3 linked regions of the Methylosinus trichosporium OB3b genome follow. The protein of the gene in region 1 interacts with the protein of each later gene in a pairwise test. Links are inferred from orthologs where the notes say so. Each region holds a gene or a part of one and is shown on either strand. Other genes may lie near its edges. The genes, in order: secA, secB and ybgC.

Region 1 (5,733 bases):
TGCGCTGCACATAGCCGAAAGTGTCGGCGCGCACGCGCTTGAAGCCGAGCTTGGTCTTGACGAGCTCGGTCAGCATGTCGGCGAGAGCGCCGCCGCCGAGATGCACATTGCCATGCGCGTCCTTCTCGATCTGCTCGGCGAGCTTGGCCGCGATCGGCGTGTGATTCGCGTCGGCGATTCCTTCGGACACGGCGACGACGCAGCGGCCGTAGCGGTCCATCGTCGCTTTCACATCGGCGAGGAACTTCTCGGTGTCGAACGCGCGCTCGGGCACATAGATGAGATGCGGCCCATCGTCGGGGAATTTCTTGCCGAGCGCGGAGGCGGCGGTGAGAAAGCCGGCGTGGCGGCCCATCACCACGGCGATATAGACGCCGGGCAGCGCCCAATTATCGAGATTGGCGCCGGCGAAGGCCTGCGCCACCCAGCGCGCCGCGGAGGGAAAGCCGGGCGTGTGGTCGTTGATCATCAGATCATTGTCGATGGTCTTCGGAATATGCATCACGCGCAGCGGATAGCGCGCCCTCTGCGCTTCTTCCGAGACGATGCGCACGGTGTCGGAGCTGTCATTGCCGCCGACATAGAAGAAGCAGCCGATTCCATGCGCGCGCAGCACCTCGAAGATCTCATGGCAATATTTGAGGTCCGGCTTGTCGCGCGTGGAGCCCAGCGCCGAGGAGGGCGTGCAGGCGACCATTTCGAGATTATGCGTCGTCTCCTGCGTCAGATCGACGAAGTCCTCATTGACGATGCCGCGCACGCCGTGGAGCGCCCCATAGACGCGATCGACGCAGCGGAACTTGCGCGACTCGAGAATCGCGCCGACCAGTGATTGATTGATGACGGCGGTCGGGCCGCCGCCCTGCGCGATGAGGACCTTGGAGAAGTCGATGTCGGACAAGGATCGGCTCCGAGTGAGTAGGGAATAGGGAGTAGGGAGTCGGCAGTAGCGGCGTGGAGCGGAGAGCCGAGAGGCTTGCTCACTACTGCCTACTGCCTACTCCCTACTCACACCAATGCGCCGTGGCAGTGCTTGAACTTCTTGCCCGAGCCGCAGGGGCAGGGCTCGTTGCGGCCGACCTTGCCCCAGCTCGCCGGATTTGCCGGATCGCGCTCCGGCGCCTCGGCGACCTCGGCCGCGCCCATCGCCTGCGGCGAGAAATCGGCGGCGGCGAGCCGCGCATTGAGATCGGCGAGCGCGCTCTGCTCCGCGCCGGCGGCGTTCGGGTCCGGATGGACATATTCCATCGGCGGCAGCTCGGTCGGCGCGGGCGACGCCTCGAAGGACACCTCGACGCGCATCAGCTGCGAGGTGACGGCCTCGTCCCAATGCGTCATCAGGCTGCGGAACAGCTCCAGCGCCTCGGACTTGTATTCGTTGAGCGGATCGCGCTGCGCCATGCCGCGCCAGCCGATCACCTGGCGCAGATGGTCGAGCACCACGAGATGATCGCGCCACAGCTGATCGAGCGCCTGCAGCACCACCTGCTTCTCGATCATGCGCGAGAGCTGCGCCGTGTTGCGCTCGACGCGCTCGGCGTAGGACTCGTTGGCCGCGTTGAGCAGGCGCTCCTTGATCTCCTCGTCGGCGATGCCCTCTTCCTTCGCCCAATCCTCGATCGGCAGATCGAGATTGAGCTTGGCGCGCGCTTCATCGGCGAGAGCCTCGACGTCCCAGGACTCGGCGTAGGCGTCACGGGGAATATGCTCCGCGACGAGCTGCGCGACGACATCCTCGCGCATCTCGTTCACCGTCTCCTCGACGCTCTCCTCCGCCATGATCTCGCGCCGGCGCTCGAAGATCACCTTGCGCTGGTCGTTCATGACGTTGTCGAATTTCAATATGTTCTTGCGGATGTCGAAATTGCGCGCCTCGACCTTGTGCTGCGCCTTCTCCAGCGCCTTGTTGATCCAGGGATGGACGATCGCCTCGCCCTCCTGCAGGCCGAGGCTGACCAGCATCTTGTCCATGCGCTCCGAGCCGAAGATGCGCATGAGATCGTCCTGCAGCGACAGGAAGAATTTCGAGCGGCCGGGGTCGCCCTGGCGGCCCGAGCGGCCGCGCAGCTGATTGTCGATGCGGCGGCTCTCGTGCCGCTCGGTGCCGATGATGAAGAGGCCGCCGGCGGCGATCGCCTTTTCCTTGAACTCGGCGACCTCGGCGCGGATCTCGGCTTCCTTCGCCTCGCGCGGAGCGCCGTCGAGCGCGGCGCATTCCTGCGCGACGCGCATCTCCACATTGCCGCCGAGCTGAATGTCGGTGCCGCGGCCGGCCATGTTGGTGGCGATTGTGATCGCGCCGGGCACGCCGGCCTCGGCGACGATATAGGCCTCCTGCTCGTGGAAGCGCGCGTTGAGAACGGCGAACAGACGCGACGGCGTGCCCGAATGCGCCGCCTCATAGAGCTTGGCGAGCGCCTTGGTCGGATCGGAGAAGTCGATCTGCTTATAGCCCTTGGAGGCCAGGAACTCGGCGAGCTGCTCGGATTTCTCGATCGACGTCGTGCCGACCAGAAGCGGCTGCATCTTGGCGCTCGCCTCCTCGATTTCGGCGGCGATGGCGTCGAGCTTCTCCTTGCCGGTGCGATAGACCTCGTCGTCCTCGTCGATGCGCTGCACGGAACGATTGGTCGGAATCTCGACGACGTCGAGCCGGTAGATCTCCGCGAACTCCTCCGATTCCGTCGAGGCCGTGCCGGTCATGCCGGCGAGCTTCTCATAGAGGCGGAAGTAGTTCTGGAAGGTGATCGAGGCGAGCGTCACATTCTCCGGCTGGACGGCGACATGCTCCTTGGCCTCGAGCGCCTGATGCAGCCCTTCCGAATAGCGGCGGCCCGGCATCATGCGGCCGGTGAACTCGTCGATGATCACCACCTCGCCCTTGCGAACGATATAATCCTTGTCGCGCTGGAACAGCTTGTGCGCGCGCAGCGCTTGATTGACGTGGTGAACGAGCGTGACGTTCTGCGCCTCGTAGAGCGCGCCCTCGACGAGCACGCCGGACTCGGCCAGCAGCTCCTCCATATGCTCGTTGCCGGCCTCGGTCAGATTGACCGTGCGCTGCTTCTCGTCGAGCTCGAAATCATCCTTGTCGAGCTTGGGAATGAGCTTGTCGATGGCGTTGTAGAGGTCGGACTTGTCGTCCGAATGGCCGGAGATGATGAGCGGCGTGCGCGCCTCGTCCACCAGAATGGAGTCGACCTCGTCGACGATGGCGAAGACATGCGCGCGCTGCACCATCTGCGCCAGCTCATATTTCATGTTGTCGCGCAGATAGTCGAAGCCGAACTCGTTGTTGGTGCCATAGGTGATGTCGCTGGCGTAGGCCGCGGCGCGGTCCTCGTCGGAAATATCATGGACGATGACGCCGACGCTCATGCCGAGGAAGCGATAGACGCGGCCCATCCATTCGGCGTCGCGGCGGGCGAGATAATCGTTGACGGTGACGACGTGAACGCCGCGCCCGGCGAGCGCGTTGAGATAGACGGCCAGCGTCGCGACCAGCGTCTTGCCTTCGCCGGTGCGCATCTCGGCGATCGCGCCCTCGTGCAGCACCATGCCGCCGATCAGCTGCACGTCGAAATGTCGTTGGCCGAGCACGCGCTTGGCCGCCTCGCGCACCGTGGCGAAGGCGGGAACGAGAAGATCGTCGAGCTTGCGGCCGTTCTCGAGCTGTTCTCGAAACTCTTGCGTGCGTGCGCGCAGCTCGTCGTCGGAAAGGGCGGCGAGCTCGCTCTCCAAGGCATTGATCGCCTTGACCTTCGGCTGATAGGTCTTGAGACGGCGATCGTTGGCCGAGCCGAAAATCTTCTTGGCGATGGCGCCGAGCATGCGGGAACCCTTCCAGATGAGCCTCCGGCGGAGGCCGGGGCTGGCCGCCTTTTCGCACAACTTCCTTTCGATTTGGAAATCTATTTTCGAAAGGCGGCGGGGCGCGACCGCGCGGCCGCGCCCCGAGGGGCCGGCGCTGCGATGACGCGCGACAGATAAGAGGCGCCCGAGCCCTTGTCAATCAATCGGTCGGCGGCGGTCCACGGCGAAGAGCTTCGAAGCGGGGACGAGCGATTCAGCTGCTTCGACTGGGCAGGAATAGCGAGGCTGAGGGCTCGCGGTCCAGTGGCGGCGCCTGCCGCGACCTCTCCGCTCTGGCGGGAAGAGGAGGCGGCAGGCGCCGTTGGAGCCCCAAAACTGCGAGCCTTCAGGCTCACTCTTTCTCGAAGCTCATCGATTTCGGTGAAGCAGACCAGCCGTCGCGGCCACCCACGTCGCGACGGCTGGGAAAGCCGGAACATGAGGGGAACGACGCCGCCGCGCCCCCTCTCTCCTAGAGAAGCGGGGAGGAGGAGAGAGGGGCGCGGCGTTCACTCTCCGGGCGCGGCCGGGGCGGCGATGCGGCGGCTGGTCTCGGAGAGGTCGCGGTAGCGCTCCTGCCATTCGGTGGGGCCGTTGGAGGGCGAGATCTGCACCGCCGTCACTTTGTATTCCGGGCAATTGGTGGCCCAGTCGGAATTATCGGTGGTCACCACATTGGTCTGGCAGAGCGGATGGTGGAAGGTCGTGTAGACGACGCCGGGCGCCACGCGATCGGTGATCCTGGCGTGCAAGGTGGTTTCGCCGGCGCGGCTCTGCACGCGCACCCAATCGCCGTCGCGCACGCCGCGCAGCTCGGCGTCATGCGGGTGAATCTCCAGCACATCCTCCGGATGCCATTGGCTGTTCTCGGTGCGCCGCGTCTGCGCGCCGACGTTATATTGCGAGAGAATGCGTCCCGTCGTCAGCAGCAGCGGGAAGCGCGGCCCGGTGCGCTCCTCGGTCGGAATATATTCGGTGATGACGAATTTTCCTTTGCCGCGCGCGAAGCTCTCGATGTGCATGATCGGCATGCCTTCCGGCGAAGCGTCGTTGCAGGGCCATTGCACCGAGCCGACCTCGTCGAGCTTGGCGTAGGAGACATTGCGGAAGGCCGGCGTCAGCCGCGCGATCTCGTCCATGATCTCGCTCGGATGCGCATAGGTCCAATTGCAGCCGAGCGCATTGGCGAAGAGCTGCGTCGCCTCCCAATCGGCGTAGCGCGCCTTGGGGCTCATCACCCGGCGCACGCGCTGGATGCGGCGCTCGGCGTTGATGAAAGAGCCGTCCTTCTCGAGAAAGCTCGCACCGGGCAGGAACACATGCGCGTAATTGGCCGTCTCGTTGAGGAAGAGATCCTGCACGACGAGACATTCGAGCGCGCCGAGTCCGGCCGAGACATGCTTGATGTCGGGGTCGGACTGCAGAATATCCTCGCCCTGCACATACATGCCCTTGAACGTTCCCTCGACCGCCGCGTCGAACATATTGGGGATGCGCAGGCCCGGCTCCGGATCGAGCGCGACGCCCCACGCCTCCTCGAAGCTCTGGCGCACCTTGTCGTCGGAGACGTGGCGATAGCCGGGGAACTCGTGCGGGAATGAGCCCATGTCGCAGGAGCCCTGCACATTGTTCTGCCCGCGCAGCGGATTCACGCCGACGCCGCGGCGGCCGAGATTGCCGGTCGCCATGGCGAGATTGGCGATGCCCATCACCGTGGTCGAGCCCTGGCTGTGCTCTGTGACGCCCAGCCCATAATAGATCGCCGCGCGCCCGCCGCTGGCGTAGAGCCGCGCCGCGCCGCGAATATCGGCGGCCGCGACGCCGGTGAGCGTCTCGATCGCCTCGGGACTATGGCGTGGCTCGGCGACGAAATCGGCCCAA
Region 2 (5,192 bases), 700 kb from region 1 along the record:
GCGGCCCCGACGCCGCACGTATCGAAGCGCTGTTTCCCGGGATCCTCGTCGACGGCGTCGTCGACCGCGCCGCGCTCGCCGCTCGCGTGCTCGGCGATGCGCAGGCTCTGCGGCGGCTCGAGGCGATCGTGCATCCCCTCGTGCTGGAGAAGCGCGCGGCCTTTGTCGAGGAGCGCCGCCGCGCCGATGATGCGCTCGTGCTGTTCGATATTCCGCTTCTCTTCGAGACCGGCGGCGACGCCGATGTCGATGTCGTCGTCGTCGTCACCGCGCCCGAGGAGGTTCAGCGCGAGAGGGTGCTGGCGCGCCCGGGCATGACGGAGGAGAAATTCGCCGCCATCCGCGCCAAGCAGACGCCGGACGCGGAAAAACGCCGCCGCGCCGATTTCATTGTTCATACCGATCGTGGAGTCGATTCCGCTCGCGAGCAGGTTCGGCTAATTCTACGCGAGCTGAAATCGCGCGAGCCGAAGGCGCGGTGATTTTTTCGATGAGGAGGCATTCATGCGCGAGATCGTCTTCGATACGGAGACGACCGGCCTCGATCCGGCCAAGGGCCATCGCATCGTCGAGATCGGCGCCGTCGAGATTTCCAATCTGATCCCGACCGGCCGCACCTTTCACTTTTATCTCGATCCCGAGCGCGACATGCCGGAAGAGGCGTTTCGCGTGCATGGGCTGTCGACCGCCTTCCTCACGGGACAGAAAAAATTTCGCGAGATCGCCGAGGCTTTTCTCGAATTCGTCGCCGATGCGCAGCTCGTCGCCCATAACGCCGAATTCGATATGCGCTTCGTCAACGCCGAGCTCGCAATGCTCGGCCTCGAGGCGATCGCGGCTGATCGCGTCGTCGACACTCTGACGATCGCCCGCCGGCTTCATCCCGGCGCCGCCAATTCGCTGGACGCGCTGTGCCAGCGTTATGGCGTCGATTCCTCTCGCCGCGACAAGCACGGCGCTCTGCTCGATTCCTATCTGCTGGCGGAGGTCTATGCCGAGCTGATGGGCGGGCGCCAATCCGCTCTCGTGCTGCAGACCTCGGTCGCCGCAGCGGCGCAGGATCTCGGCGCCGATCTCTTGCGCAGCCGCCCCGCGCCGCTCGCGCCGCGTCTCGCAGAGGAGGAGATCGCGGCGCATGAGCGCTTCGCCGCGACGCTCGGCAAGGCGCCGATCTGGAGCCGCTATCTCACGCCCGAGCCGGAGGCCGAGGCGTCTCGCGCCGTCGGCGCGTGACGCTCGCGGCCGCCGCCGCTCAATTGGCGTTGGCGGGGGGCTGCTGCTGCTCCGCGAATTGCGCGGCGCGCTGCTGATACAGCGCCATGAAGTCGATGGGGTCGATGTAGAGCGGCGGAAAGCCGCCGTTGCGCGTCGCGTCGGCGACGATCTGGCGCAGGAAGGGGAACAGCAGCCGCGGGCATTCGATCATCACGATGGGATGAATCTGCTCCTGCGGAATGTTCAAGAGGCGGAACACGCCGCAATAATCGAGCTCGAATTTGAACATCAGATCGGGGCCCTGGCCGGCCGAGGCCTCGAGCGTCACCGACACCTCGAAATCCGTGGGCGCGAGCTGGCGGGCGTTCACATTGACCTGAATGCCGATGTCGGGCGCCGCTTCGCGCGGGCCGAGGGAACGCGGCGCATTGGGGTTTTCGAAGGAGAGGTCCTTCACATATTGCACCAGCACATTGAGCGCGGGCCCTTCCGCCTGGCCGGCGCCGGCGCCGCTTCCATTCGTGTCGGTCATCGTTGAGCTCCTTGCCGATTTCGGCTCCCGAACGGCGCGAACCCGATCGTCCCTCGCCACGGCGCCCGCGTAACATGCCTCCTTTCGAGCGACAACGGGAATCGGCGCGCGGAGAGAACGCGCTCCGATCGAACGGAAAACCCTCTACGCCGCTCCGGCCGGCGGCGCGCGGCGCGCCGGAGCCCGGCGCTTGCGCGGCTTTTCCTCGGTGACGGCCTTCCATTCATTCGGCGAAAGATCGATGGTTCTCGGTCCCTTGGTCGCCTCGACCTTGCCGCGCAGGCGGTCGGCGAGGCGCGCGCGCACAGAGGGCGCCTTCAGAGCGAGGCCGACGAGATCGGAGGCGAAGCCGGGCAGAATGAGCAGCAGGCTGCCGAAAGCCTCTATGCCGCCCTCGAGCAGATTGGCGCCGCGTCCCGTCTCCGCTTGCGGCTGCGCGAGGCGCTGGCGCAGATAGACGAACAGGCGCTTCACATCGGCGAGGCCGAGCAGCGTCGTGCCGACGCCGAGCATGACGGCGGCAATGACGCCGAGCACCTGCACGACGAAGACGAAAGCGATGATCTCGATGGCGAGCCAGGCCGCCAGCACGTAAGCGACGAGCTTCGACTTGTTCACGATCGTCCTCCGTTTCGGCGGATCGGCCGAGTTCGACCGAGAAGCCCGGCTGTCCCGAGGGGCGCGGCGAGCGACCCGATAGAGTGTCGAGGGCGCTCGAGCCGTCCTCGCGGGGATGAGGAAAATGCGATTCCTGCGAGCTTGCGGCCTGATCGCAGGGGCTTGATTCGTGACATTTGGGTTGCGACATGATACGCGACAATCCTTCCGACCGGGAGACGCCCTTTGCCGGCCAATGAAGCTTTCGATCCCTCGATCCTCGTTCTCGCCGCGCTAGCGGCTTTCGTCGTATGGAAATTATGGTCCGTGCTCGGCGTCCGAACCGATCGCGAGAACTCCGCCGCGGGTCGCGTTCCGAGTCCCGGTCGGCGCTTCGGCGTCGTTCCGCCGCCCGCGAGCACGGGTTTCGCCGCTCCGCCCCAGGATCAGAGCCGTTGGGACGGTCTCGCGGAGCCGGGAAGCAAGGGCTGGGCGGGGCTCGACGCCCTCGCCGCCGCCGACCGCGGTTTCGACGCGAAGAATTTTCTCGAAGGCGCGAAGAAGGCCTATGAGCTCGTGGTCGAATCCTTCGCCAAGGGCGACCGGGAGATGTTGCGCAATCTCCTCGCCAATGATGTCTATGACAGCTTCGCCAAGGCCATAGCGGCGCGGGAGCAGCGCGGCGAGAGCGCCGAAGCCCGGGTCGTCGCGATCGAGACGGCCAGCGTCGAGGACGCCCAGGTCGAGCGCGGCCGGGCGCAGGTCGCCATACGTTTCGTCGTGAAGCTGATCTCGGCGCGCCGCGACAGCGCGGGAGAGGTGATCGAGGGCGACGTCGAACGCCCGATCGACATCACCGATCTGTGGACATTCGCGCGTGACATCTCCTCGCGCGACCCGAATTGGAAGCTGGTCGCGACCGAAACCATTCACTAGAGCCGCGCGTGGGCCTGCCCGTCGATCTCGAGCCGATCGCTTTCGACGTGCTCGCCGGCTTCGCCGAGGATGATCTCTGCGAGGCGTTTCGTGTGTTCCGCCGATCGGCGGAGGCGCTCGTCGGCAAGGTCGCGGTTCTGCGGCCCGGCGTCGGGCCCGATGCGGCGCTGCTGCGCGTCTGCCGCGCCGCGCTCGCCGACGCCGAGGCGGCGAGCGCGCAAGACGCGGCGCGACGCTTCTTCGAGCAGACATTTCGTCCGCACAGGCTGCGCGGCAACGGCTTCGTCACTGCTTATTACGAGCCGGTCATCGCCGCGCGCCGATCGCCGGACGCCGAATTCGCCGTCCCGGTTCCGGCGCGTCCGGCCGATCTCGTCACCCTCAATGACGCGCCGATCGCCGGCGAGAATGGCGAGCCTCTCACCAGCGCGCGGCGACGCGGCGATGGCGGCCTCGAGCCCTACCCCGACCGGCGCGCGCTCGAGGACGGTCCGGAGGCGGCGACGCTGCGGCCGATCGCCTTCCTGCGCGATCGCGTCGAGCTGTTTCTGCTGCAGGTGCAGGGCTCCGGCCGGCTGCGCTTCGCCGATGGAAGCGAGCTGCCGGTCACTTATGACGGTCGCAACGGCCGGCCTTATACGTCGATCGGCCGGGTGCTGATCGAGCGAGGGATCGTCGCCGCCGATGTGATGTCGCTCGACGCGCTGAAAGCGGCGATTCGGGCGATGGGCGCGGGGCCGGGCGAGGCCGGCGCGCGGCTGATGCAGGAGAACCGCTCCTTCGTGTTCTTTTGCGCCGACGAGTCGCCGCAGCGACGGATCGGGCCGATCGGCGGCGCCGGCGTTCCGCTCACGCCGCTGCGCTCCATCGCGATCGATCGCTCCATCTGGCCCTATGCGACGCTTTTCTGGATTTCGGCGGCGCTGCCGGAGGCGACATTCGCGCGGCTGACGATCGCGCAGGACACCGGCTCGGCGATCCTCGGCGCCGCGCGCGCCGATCTCTTTTTCGGCGCCGGCGACGAGGCCGGCGCGCGCGCCGGCCGCATTCGCCATCCCGCCGATTTCGTCGTCCTGCTGCCGCGCGCCGCGGAGGGCGACCCGTGAGCGACGAGCCGCCGCGCCGGGACCCACCTCGCCGCGGCCGCGCGCGCTTTCTCACTCCCGAAGAGGTCGATCTTTGGCGCAAGGTGACGGCTGATGTCCGGCCAGCTCTGGGCCGCTCGCGCCGCCGCGCGCCCTCGTCCGAAGCGGTCGGGGAGCCGGCGGCGACGAAGAGCGCCGCCGCCGATCGCCCGCCTGCAGCTGCGACGGCGCCGCCGAAGAAGCCGCCGCCGCCCCCGCGCCAGGCGCCGGCGCCGGCTGATCTCGATCACCGCACCCGCACCAAGCTGCGGCGCGGCACGCTCGAGGTCGAGGCCCGGCTCGATCTGCATGGCTTGCGGCAGGCGGAGGCGCAGGACGCGCTCGTCACCTTCCTGCGCCGGGCGCAGGCGAGCGGCGCGCGCATGGCGATCGTGGTCACGGGAAAGGGAGCGCGCAGCGAGGAAGGCGGCGTGCTGCGCCGGCTCGTGCCGCTGTGGCTGCAAGGCGCGCAAATGCGCGATCTGGTGGTGAGCTTCGGCGAGGCGGCGCGCCATCACGGCGGCGAAGGCGCGCTCTATGTGCAGATCCGCCGCGCCGGGCGCGGCAAGCCGGGGTAAGGCGATACGGCGAAATAAATGAACCGCTTATCCATTCCGTTGTCGAATAGGGCGCTCTCCCTTCTCCCGCAGGGCGGGAGAAGGTGGCCCCGCGAAGCGGGGTCGGATGAGGGCCCTCCCGGAAAAACTGTTTCGAATTCAAAAGCGAAGCGCTGTTGGCGAGCCGGAAGCGCCCTCATCCGACCCTCGCTGAAGCGAGGGCCGCCTTCT
Region 3 (5,163 bases), 3.2 Mb from region 1 along the record:
AGCTTGGCCACCTCGTCGGTCTTCAGCCGCGGCTCGTCCTTGGCCATCGGCCGCTCCGCAGGCTTTTGAGGCGCCGCAGGCTTGGCGGGCTCGGGCTTCTCCACCTTCTCCGGCGGACGCGGCGGAGGCTTGGGACGCACGACCTCGGCGTCCTCCGGCTCGCGCTCCGGGGGCGAGGGCGCGGCCTTGGGCTGCGGCTTCGGCGGCTCCGCCTTGGGTGGCTCCGGTTTCGGCGGCTCCGCTTTCGCCCGCTCGATCTTGGGCGGTTCCGGCTTCGTCGGAGTGGGACGCGCGGGCGGCTCGGGCTTCGGCGGCAGGGCCGCGACGCGCTTGGGCGGGGGCGGCGTCTCCGGCCGATCCTCGGGCTCCTCCTGGCGGGGGCGCAGCGGCGGCGGCGGGGCGGAAATATCCTTCTTCGCTTCGGCGAGCGGCGGCAGCGGCTTGGTCTCGGCGGTTTCCGCGCGCTTGTCGACGCGCTGAACGGGCTTTATTTCCTTGGCGGTCTTCTCGCCCTTCATCACCTCATTGACCGTCGAATCGGTCACGATGTCGACCGGCACGGCCTCCTGCGCATCCTCGAACTTGCGCGCCTCCGGAAAGGCCAGCAGAGCCGCGAGCAGCAGCCCGACATGGGCCGCCGCCGAGACCGGAAGGCCGGGCTGCGGACGCGTCTTCTTCAAGGCGAGCGCTCACTTCTTGTCGGACTCGGTCACCAGAGCGACCTTCTTGTAGCCGGCCGTCGTCACCATCGACATGACCTCGGCGACGCGGCCGTAATTCACCGTCTTCGAGGCGCGCATGTAGATGCGTTCATCGAAGCCGGCCTTGGCCGATTCTTTCAGCCTGTCGAGCAGCTTGTCGAGTTCGACAGGCTGATCCATGAGGAACAGCTGTCCCTTCTCGTCGACGGCGATGGATAGCGGCTTTTGATCGATGTTGAGCGGGCCCGCCTTGGTCTGCGGCAGGTCCACGGCGACGCCGGTCGCGAGCAGGGGCGCCGCCACCATGAAGATGATCAGCAGCACCAGCATCACATCGATGAAGGGCGTCATATTGATGTCGGCCATGGCGCTATGGCGAGGCGCGCCGCGCCGCCGCCTGCCGCCGCCCGTCTTGCGTCCCGCCGCCGCTGACATGCCCATCGGCGCCTCCGCTCAGGCCGCGCGGTCGCGGCCGCCGGTCTGGCCGGCGTGCTGGTCGATCTGGCGCGAGAGAATGGCGGAAAATTCGTCGGCGAAGCTGTCGAGGCGAGCCTGCGCGCGGGCGACGTCGCCTTGCAGCTTGTTATAGGCGACGAGCGCCGGAATGGCGGCGAAGAGGCCGATGGCGGTGGCGAGCAAAGCCTCGGCGATGCCCGGCGCGACCACGGCGAGCGAGGTGTTCTTCGACGCCGCGATGGAGCGGAAGGAGGTCATGATGCCCCAGACCGTGCCGAACAGCCCGACGAAGGGACCGGCCGAGGCGACGGTGGCGAGCACCAGGAGATTGGATTCGAGCTTCTCGACCTCGCGGGCGATCGACACGTCGAGCACTTTGTCGATGCGCGCCTGCAACCCCATGAAGGAGGCGCCGGCGGTCTGGAAGGAGCGCTTCCATTCGCGCATGGCGGCGACGAAGAGGCTGGCCATGGCTCCGGTCGGCCGGTCCTGCAGCTTGGAATAGAGATCCTCGAGCGAGGAGCCGGACCAGAACACCTCCTCGAAGCGGTCCATGGCGCGGCGCGTGCGCGTGAACAGAATCACCTTGTCGACGATGATCGCCCAGCACCAGATCGAGGCGGCGAGCAGCCCGATCATCACCAGCTTCACGACGATATGGGCGCCGAGGAACATGCCCCAGATGGAGATTTCAACGGGCGCAGCGGCGATGGGCGCCGCGATTTCGGCTGGATTCATCGGTCAATATCCTCGAGAACGCGCCTGAATGTTCGAGACGGCGCGGGGCCCAGGCGGCTCGCGTCGCATGCATGCGACGCCGCCCGGACGCCGCTCAAATCCGCATATGGCCGTGAAATCCGCCTGGATTTGGGCCTCGATGCGATGCACAATCAAATTTGAACGAAACGATTAAGGCGAAGTAAAGGACCCTTCGCCACATCCCGCGTAAAACCCGGCCATTGCCCCCATTTCACGGGGGCGGAGCGGCGGGCGCCAGCGCCGATTCGAATTTTTGCCGCACGTCTGCCGGCAGGCGCCGCGCCTTGCCGCCCTCGACCGCGGCGACCTTGACCAATGCCGTGACAAGCGGCTCCTCCCCGCGCAAAACGCGCTGGGCCAGATCGACCGAGGCGCCGGCGACCTGCTCGACCCTGGTCTCCACCGTGAGCAGATCGTCCATCAGCGCCGGGCGGCGAAAGTCGATCGTTATCGCGCGCACGACGAAGAACAAGCCGCCGCCCGGGCTCTCGAGGAGGGCGCGCTGAAAAATGCCGAGGTCGCGCAACAGCTCCGTGCGGCCGCGCTCCATGAAGCGCAGATGCGAAGCATGATAGACGAGGCCGGAGAAATCCGTGTCCTCATAATAGACGCGGACGGACAGGCGATGCGGAACGGGAGCGATCATTCGGCGCGGGGCGTCACTCGAAAGAGGGCGGGGCCCCTTCGATCGGAGCGCCCGCTCCGATATACAGCAGCGCGGCGCGCTGCGCAGCCGCTTTTCGCTGGAGCCTTATCCGATCCTATGGGATCGGATAAGGCTCCAGCATTCTCTCGTGTGAGCGAATTCTCATCGATCGAACGATTCCGTTCGATCGGAAAGCGCTCTGAGGGGGGCGCGGCGCGGGCGGTCGGAAAAGGGTCGCGATCAATATGTATTCGTGTTATATAATGAGAAAGTCGGCGTGGCGCGACGCAGTGCGAGCAGAGGCATGATGAACAAAGAAAAATGTCTGCTCGTCTGCGGCGCCGGCGAAAGAGGCTCGGCGGTGGCGCGGCGTCTGCTCGGCGAGGGCTATGCGGTCGTGCTGCATCAGGAGACGGCGCCGCGCATTCTGCGCCGGCGCATGTGCTTCGCGGACGCCTGGTTCGACGGAGCGACGACCTTGGGCGCGGTCGAGGCGCGGCTCGTGCGCTCGCCCAAGGACTTTTTGTGCGGCATGCAGACGCGGCAGTTCATTCCGATCCTGCTTCGGCCGTTCGCCGAGGTCGTCGAGCGCTGGCCCTGGGACGCGATCATCGCGGCTCCAGATCCGGGCGATCGGCCGTCGCCGCGGCTCGTCGATCTCGCCGAGCTCACCATCGGCGTCGGCTCTGGCTTCGTCGCCGGCGCCGATTGCGATCTCGTCGTCTGGACCGAGGAGCCGGACCCCGGGGCGGTGCTGCGCGCCGGGGACACGCCGCCGCAGCGTCGCATCGAATATGACCGCCGCGCGCTCGAATATTGGGACGTGATCGCGCCGGTCGACGGCGCCTTCGCGGCGGCGCAGCCGATCGGCGCCAAGGTCGCGGCCGGCGATCTCATCGGCCGCATCGGCGACACGGCAATTCGGGCGCCGGTCGCGGGGCGCATCAGCGGGCTCGCCAGGCCGGATCTCGCCTGCCTCGCAGGAATGCCCGTGGGCGAGATCGCCACCGCCGAGGCGGCCCCGGTCGTCGGCGTCGGCGAGCGCAATAAGCTGATCGCCCGCGGCGTCTCCTTCGCGATCGAGATGGAGGCGCACGGGTTTGCGCCGGTCGCTATCGGCGCACGCTTCCGTGGATAGCTCTATCTGGTGGTTTTAGCTTTTTTGCCGGATTGATGTTTGATAGAATCTGACAAATCAGCTGTAGGTGGGCCAAGCCCACCTATCGGCAGAATGTTGGATTTTTCTTCCTTTTTTGAAGCGATGACTTCTGGATAGACGTATGCAACATAGACAAGAAAAAAAGCAAATGAAACAACAAGGATAATGAGCCCAATTATTGACGATCGAACAGTCACTCTATTTCTTTCAAATATTAACTCGCTGTCAAGAGGTTCGCTATTTGGTGTCATTGTGTTTGGGGCTGTCGCTGATATCCGGCGCGCGATGGAGATTTGAATATAAGATAGAATAACTCCAGAAAATGTAATTATAACAACAAGCCAAAGCAATATAGAGTTTGATCTGTATTGCTGCAAGTGGATTGTATTTCGTATTGTAAACTCATTTAGCTCTCCCTGTTCGTGGATTTCTCCGAAGCAAAAGTCTCTAATTTCTGGTAACGATAACTGTTTATATTTATTTGCACTATCTTCAATTTTAGATCTGCATGAATCTATCGTTAAAAGTTTCGCGTTAAATGCCTCTGGTATGGTGTTAAATGCGTTGTTTACGATTAATCCAATTGCTACTCCCAATGAAAGAGCGAGTATAGTAGAGATAGATATCAAAATCTGGCGCATTGATGGAATCTACTCTGTTGTTCCTGCGGTCGTATTGCAGTGGCAGACCCTTTTTGGTGCGATCGGTTCGTTGTCGCTCACGATGCAGCTACCTATCGGCGTGCGACAATCCACCATTCGGCGATCTGAAGGTAGGTTGGGAGGAGTTATCCGCGCTGCTGGCGGTCCGCCTACGAGTGGATGGTGCGAACTTTCAGCAGCGGGGCCGGGGAGCGGCTGCGTAATACTGACGGCAAATGTCAATGCCGGAAGGAAAAAAAGGCTCGTTCTCATTGCGAAGACCTCGGATGGTTGAGCTAGCCGCCGCCCCCAATACGTAAGGCGCCCGAGGAACCAACTATGTCATGCGGAGACGTCGACAAGCTGACTGCGAATCCTGTGCTATCTTTGTCGCTTAGTTCTCGTTTCCAATGTTTATACAGCGCAATCCGGGGTGCGCCGTTCACGCCTCCGTTGTTTGTCTCCAGCGCTTAGCTTCGCAGCGCATCGAAGGTCGCCGCCGCTTCCTTCGCGTCGAAGTCGGCGACGGCGGCCGGCGACAGGGGGTCTTCTCCCTCGGTCCAGCGCAATTCGGCCTCCGGCGTCGACAGCGCCAAGGTGACGGCGCCATTGAGCTCATAGAGGCCGAAGGCGAGGCCCGCGCCGCGCAGCGACGCCATCATCGCGTTCTGCACCAGGCTGCGCACCACGAGATGCGGCGTCGAGATCGCCGCCTCGACATCGGCGCCCGCCGTCGCCGCGCGGCAGGCGGCTTCGTCATAGGAGGCGTGGCCGCGGCAGGCGAGCGGGCGCACGCGATAG

The links.
Region 2: the proteins of secA (region 1) and secB interact in binary tests that used the Escherichia coli proteins (3 or more experiments, as listed by UniProt). The link is inferred for Methylosinus trichosporium OB3b from one-to-one orthologs.
Region 3: the proteins of secA (region 1) and ybgC interact in binary tests that used the Escherichia coli proteins (3 or more experiments, as listed by UniProt). The link is inferred for Methylosinus trichosporium OB3b from one-to-one orthologs.

The regions. Positions count from the first base shown.
Region 1 is NZ_CP023737.1:3,371,256-3,376,988, forward strand. The notes cover bases 809-4,158. They hold secA (preprotein translocase subunit SecA), read right to left. Parts: upstream 3,832-4,158; coding sequence 1,009-3,831; downstream 809-1,008. Other genes in these bases: CQW49_RS16150 (6-phosphofructokinase), read right to left, coding at 809-901. Outside these bases: more of CQW49_RS16150, read right to left, coding at 1-808; fdhF (formate dehydrogenase subunit alpha), read right to left, coding at 4,362-5,733. UniProt on the Escherichia coli protein: Required for protein export, interacts with the SecYEG preprotein conducting channel.
Region 2 is NZ_CP023737.1:2,669,578-2,674,769, forward strand. The notes cover bases 1-2,809. They hold secB (protein-export chaperone SecB), read right to left. Parts: upstream 1,748-2,809; coding sequence 1,253-1,747; downstream 1-1,252. Other genes in these bases: coaE (dephospho-CoA kinase), read left to right, coding at 1-482; dnaQ (DNA polymerase III subunit epsilon), read left to right, coding at 505-1,233; CQW49_RS12845 (FxsA family protein), read right to left, coding at 1,892-2,365; CQW49_RS12850 (Tim44/TimA family putative adaptor protein), read left to right, coding at 2,591-2,809. Also shown: more of CQW49_RS12850, read left to right, coding at 2,810-3,280; mltA (murein transglycosylase A), read left to right, coding at 3,289-4,386; CQW49_RS12860 (Smr/MutS family protein), read left to right, coding at 4,383-4,982. UniProt on the Escherichia coli protein: One of the proteins required for the normal export of some preproteins out of the cell cytoplasm. It is a molecular chaperone that binds to a subset of precursor proteins, maintaining them in a translocation-competent state.
Region 3 is NZ_CP023737.1:141,839-147,001, forward strand. The notes cover bases 846-3,625. They hold ybgC (tol-pal system-associated acyl-CoA thioesterase), read right to left. Parts: upstream 2,563-3,625; coding sequence 2,128-2,562; downstream 846-2,127. Other genes in these bases: CQW49_RS00715 (ExbD/TolR family protein), read right to left, coding at 846-1,142; tolQ (protein TolQ), read right to left, coding at 1,155-1,895; CQW49_RS00730 (hypothetical protein), read left to right, coding at 2,867-3,625. Also shown: CQW49_RS00710 (hypothetical protein), read right to left, coding at 1-680; more of CQW49_RS00715, read right to left, coding at 690-845; more of CQW49_RS00730, read left to right, coding at 3,626-3,700; CQW49_RS24245 (hypothetical protein), read right to left, coding at 3,703-4,362; CQW49_RS00735 (hypothetical protein), read right to left, coding at 4,833-5,163.